DNA from 2 places in the Actinoplanes sp. NPDC048988 genome. Region 1 is predicted to be linked to the other one. Evidence: riboswitches for the same ligand, from Rfam matches in the RefSeq annotation. Region 1 holds a riboswitch; the other holds the start of a gene.

Region 1 (2,390 bases):
GTTTGTCCCGCGCGGCCGGCCCGATCCCCGATCGAGCCGGCCGCCATGTCTTCCGTCCCGCGCCGCCGTCTCCCGTTCCGCCTTCCGCTCCACGCCGCCGTCTCCCGTTCCGGCTTCTGCTCCGCGCCGCCTTCTTCCGTTTCGCGTTGCGCCCTTCTGCCCGACGCCTTCGCTCTGCCGCTGGCCCATCCCTTCCGCTGGCCCATCCGTCGCTGCCGCGGGTCCGGGTTACCGCCAGAAGCCTGATCCGAAGTGACCCAGGTTCCTAGGATGCCCTCCGGCGTGTGCGCCCGAGCGCATCCCGGGGACGCTCACGAAGCGGCGAACTGCTGCCTGCGGGACAGGGATGGGGCGGAGGGGCAGGGGCCCGAGCAGCGGGCGGCGGCCCTCGAGCCGAGGGCAGCGGGCGACGGCCTTCAAGCGGACGGCGGCTTTCGAGCACAGGGTGGCGGGCGACGGCCTTCAAACACGCGGCGCCTTCGAGCACAGGTGGCGAGGCGGGCGGCGGTGCTGAGCAAAGGCGGGGCGCTCGATCGGTGGATGCTGGCGGAAGTGGCATGACCCGAGTCGGGCCGCTTGGCTGGGCTGATTGCGCCATCAGTGCTCGGCTGGTGCGGCGGATGTCGTAGGCGGTGGCTGCTGAGAGCCCGGGTGGCGTTCAGCTGGGCGTTCTTGACCCTTGGTGAGCGGGGCGGATAGCTTTGGGGGACACAACCGAACATCGCTGTTCGAACCGCTGCGGGAGAGTTCCCGCGCTGGCGGGGCGCCGAAGGAGCAACTTCTCCCTCAGAATCTCTCAGGCCCCGGTACCGCGGCGGTCAGGCGACTCTGGAAAGTCAGGACGCGGCCGGCGTTCTGCGCCCACGGTGCAAGCCGTCCCGTTCGCGGGCGGTGAAGCTCTCAGGCACCCATGACAGAGCGGGGGAGGCCGACCTCGATGAGGAGCCTCACGCCGTCATGGCTGTCTCTGTGTTCGACCTCTTCTCCGTGGGCATCGGGCCGTCCAGCTCGCACACGGTGGGCCCGATGCGCGCGGCCCGCATGTTCGCGCTGCGGCTGGCCGCCAGTGGGCTGATCGGGCGGACCGCCCTCGTGCGGGCGGAGTTGTTCGGCTCGCTCGGTGCTACCGGGCACGGGCACGGCACGCCCAAGGCGGTGCTGCTCGGCCTCGAAGGCGAGACGCCCGAGGCGGTCGACGTGGCGAGCGCCGACGCTCGGGCCGCGCACATCCACGCCACGGGCCGGCTCCTGCTCCTGAGCGCCGCCAACAGCGCGGCTGCCAACAGCGCGGCTGCCAACAGCGCGGCTGCCAACAGCGCGGCCAAAAGCGGCGCGGCCGGAAGCGGCGCGGCGGGAAGCGGGGATGGTGGCGGGTGTGAAGTTGCGGTTGAGGTGGTTTTGCATCGGCGGCGGGCGTTGGCGGGGCATCCGAACGGGATGACGTTCACTGCCCTGGATGGCGATGGGGCGGAGCTGTTCGCCAAGACGTACTTCTCGGTGGGTGGTGGCTTTGTCATCGACGAGGCCAGCGGTGGGGTGCGGGCCGATGACACCGCTCTGCCCTATGCGTTCGCCAGCGGGGGTGAGTTGCTCGCGCTCGTGCGGGAGACCGGGTGGTCGATCTCGCGGCTGATGATGGCCAACGAGACGGTGTGGCGGCCGGAGGCTGAGGTCCGTGCGGGGCTGCTCGGTATCTGGGCTGTCATGCGCGAATGTGTGGACGCCGGGCTCGGCGCTGAGGGGATTCTGCCGGGTGGGCTCAAGGTGCGCCGGCGGGCGGCGGCGACCGCGCGGCAGCTGAGGGCGGCGGGGCGGCCGGCCGAGCATGCGATGGAGTGGCTTACGGCGTACGCCATGGCGGTCAATGAGGAGAACGCGGCCGGTGGGCGTGTGGTGACCGCTCCCACCAACGGGGCGGCGGGGATCATTCCGGCGGTTCTGCGGTACTACCTCGACTTTGTGCCGGGCGCCGACGAGGACGGCGTCGTGCGGTTCCTGTTGGCGGCCGGGGCCGTGGGGATGCTGTTCAAGGAGAACGCCTCCATCTCGGGGGCCGAGGTGGGCTGCCAGGGGGAGGTCGGGTCGGCCTGTGCGATGGCGGCGGCGGGGCTGACCGAGGTGCTGGGTGGCACGCCGGAGCAGGTGGAGAACGCGGCCGAGATCGGCATGGAGCACAACCTGGGGCTGACCTGTGATCCGGTGGGTGGGCTGGTGCAGATTCCGTGCATCGAGCGCAACGGGATGGCCGCGGTCAAGGCGGTCACCGCGGCGCGGATGGCGCTGCGGGGTGATGGGCGGCACCACGTCTCCCTCGACAAGGTCATCAAGACCATGAAGGAGACGGGGGCCGACATGAAGATCAAGTACAAGGAGACGGCGCGGGGTGGGCT
Region 2 (2,390 bases), on a different contig from region 1:
TCGCTCTCGTTGAGGAAGTTGCTGGTGCGCACGCGGCTGTCGTCGGGGATGCCGCCGAGGTAGCGGTCGGTGAGCAGGCCCTGCTGCAGGGGGCTGTAGGCGATGGCGCCGGCGCCGGCCGTCTCGAGGGTGTCGAGCAGGTTGTCCTTCTCGATCCAGCGGTTGAGGATCGAGTACGACGGCTGGTGGATCAGCAGCGGGGTGCCGAGTTCGCGCAGGATGCGGGCGGCTTCGGCGGTCTCGGCGGACTTGTAGTTGGAGAGGCCGACGTACTGGGCCTTGCCGGCGCGGACGATGGCGTCGAGGGCGCCCATCGTCTCCTCGAGCGGGGTGTCCGGGTCGGGCCGGTGGTGGTAGAAGATGTCGACGTAGTCGAGGCCGAGGCGCTGCAGGGACTGGTCGAGGCTGCTGACCAGGTATTTGCGGCTTCCCCACTCGCCGTAGGGGCCGGGCCACATGTAGTAGCCGGCTTTGGTGGAGACGACGATCTCGTCCCGGTGCGCCTTGAGGTCGGTGCCGAGGATGCGGCCGAAGTTCGATTCGGCGCTGCCGGCCGGCGGGCCGTAGTTGTTGGCCAGGTCGAAGTGGGTGACGCCGAGGTCGAAGGCGCGGCGGACGATGTCGCGCTGACGCTGCCAGGGGCGCTCGTCGCCGAAGTTGTGCCAGAGGCCGAGCGAGATCACGGGGAGCTTGAGTCCGCTGCGGCCCGTACGCCGGTAGGTCATGGTGTCGTAGCGGTCTTCCGCGGGGGTGTAGGTCACAGTCCTACCCTTCCGGTTTCCTGGCTGTGCTTTATCCACTGGTAGTTTGGTACTTAGCCATGCGGGAGAGATCACCAGGGTTAGTCGGTGGCGCCGAAGGGGCAAATCCTCCCCGGAACCTCTCAGGCAAAAGGACCGCATGGGCAGGCGACTCTGAAGCGTGCTGGTGGGCGTGACAGAGGGGGAGGCCGCCTTGTCGACCTCTCTGTAGGAGCCGTCATGACGTTCGCATCCCGGCACATCGGCCCGGACCAGGACGAGCAGACCCATATGCTCAAGAACATCGGGTACGCGTCGTTGGACGCCCTGATGGACGCCGCGATCCCCGAGGTGATCCGCTGGCACGGCACGCTCGATCTGCCGGCCGCCGCCTCCGAGGAGGAGACGATCGCCGAGTTGCGGGCGATCGCGTCGCGGAACACGGTGACGACCTCGATGATCGGGTTGGGGTACTACGGCACGCACACCCCGGCGGTGATCAAGCGGAACGTGCTGGAGAACCCGGCCTGGTACACGGCGTACACGCCGTATCAGCCGGAGATCAGTCAGGGGCGGCTCGAGGCTCTGCTGAACTTTCAGACGATGGTCACCGATCTGACCGGGCTGACCACCGCGAACGCGTCGATGCTGGACGAGGGCACCGCCGTGGCCGAGGCGATGACGTTGGCCCGGCGGGCTTCGAAGTCCAAGTCTCCGGTGTACGTCGTCGACGCCGACACCCTGCCGCAGACGCTGTCCGTTCTGCGGACCCGGGCGGAGCCGCTCGGCATCGTCATCGAGATCGTTGATCTTGACGGTGGCGCGTCGTTGCCGGACGGGTATTTCGGGCTTCACCTGCAATACCCGGGTGCTTCGGGTGCGGTGCGGGATCACGCCGCCCTGATCGAGCAGGCGCACGCCGCGGGCGCGCTGGTCACGGTGGCGGCCGACCTTCTCGCGCTGACGCTGCTGCGGGCGCCGGGGGAGATCGGCGCCGACATCGCGGCCGGCACCACGCAGCGGTTCGGTGTTCCGCTGGGCTTCGGTGGCCCGCACGCCGGCTACCTCGCGGTGCGGGCCGGGCTCGAGCGGTCGCTGCCGGGCCGGCTGGTCGGTGTGTCGAAGGACGCGGACGGCGCCCCGGCTTACCGGCTGGCGTTGCAGACCCGTGAGCAGCACATCCGCCGGGAGAAGGCGACCAGCAACATTTGCACCGCGCAGGTGCTGCTGGCGGTCATGGCGAGCATGTACGCGGTGTACCACGGCCCGGCCGGTCTGAAGGCCATCGCCAAGCGGGTGCATGATCACGCGCTGACCGTGGCCGGCAGCCTGACCGCGGCCGGCATCTCGGTGACCAGCGACGCGTTCTTCGACACGGTGACCGCCGTGGTGCCGGGCCGGGCCGCCGCGATCGTCGAGGCCGCCGCGGCCGAGGGTGTCGACCTGCGGCTGGCCGACGCCGACCACGTGTCGGTGGCCTGCGACGAGACGACCACGGCGGCGCACGTCGCCACGGTGTTGACCGCCTTCGGCGTGCCGGCCTCCGCGCCGGCGTCGTGCGGCGCGAAGCCGCTCGGGCGTACCACCGAATTCCTGACCCACCCGGTCTTCGGATCGCACCACTCCGAGACGAGCATGCTGCGGTACCTG

Evidence for each region. Region 1 has a riboswitch for glycine ahead of ACGFJ7_RS30070 (L-serine ammonia-lyase). Riboswitches for the same ligand answer to the same signal wherever they lie in the genome.
Region 2: another riboswitch for glycine. It lies ahead of gcvP (aminomethyl-transferring glycine dehydrogenase); the one in region 1 lies ahead of ACGFJ7_RS30070 (L-serine ammonia-lyase).

The regions. Positions count from the first base shown of each region.
Region 1 covers NZ_JBICTW010000011.1:196,366-198,755, reverse strand. The annotation lists glycine riboswitch at 730-822, shown strand; gene ACGFJ7_RS30070 (L-serine ammonia-lyase) at 958-2,390, shown strand, end outside.
Region 2 covers NZ_JBICTW010000003.1:181,061-183,450, reverse strand. The annotation lists gene mgrA (L-glyceraldehyde 3-phosphate reductase) at 1-761, opposite strand, end outside; glycine riboswitch at 814-909, shown strand; gene gcvP (aminomethyl-transferring glycine dehydrogenase) at 981-2,390, shown strand, end outside.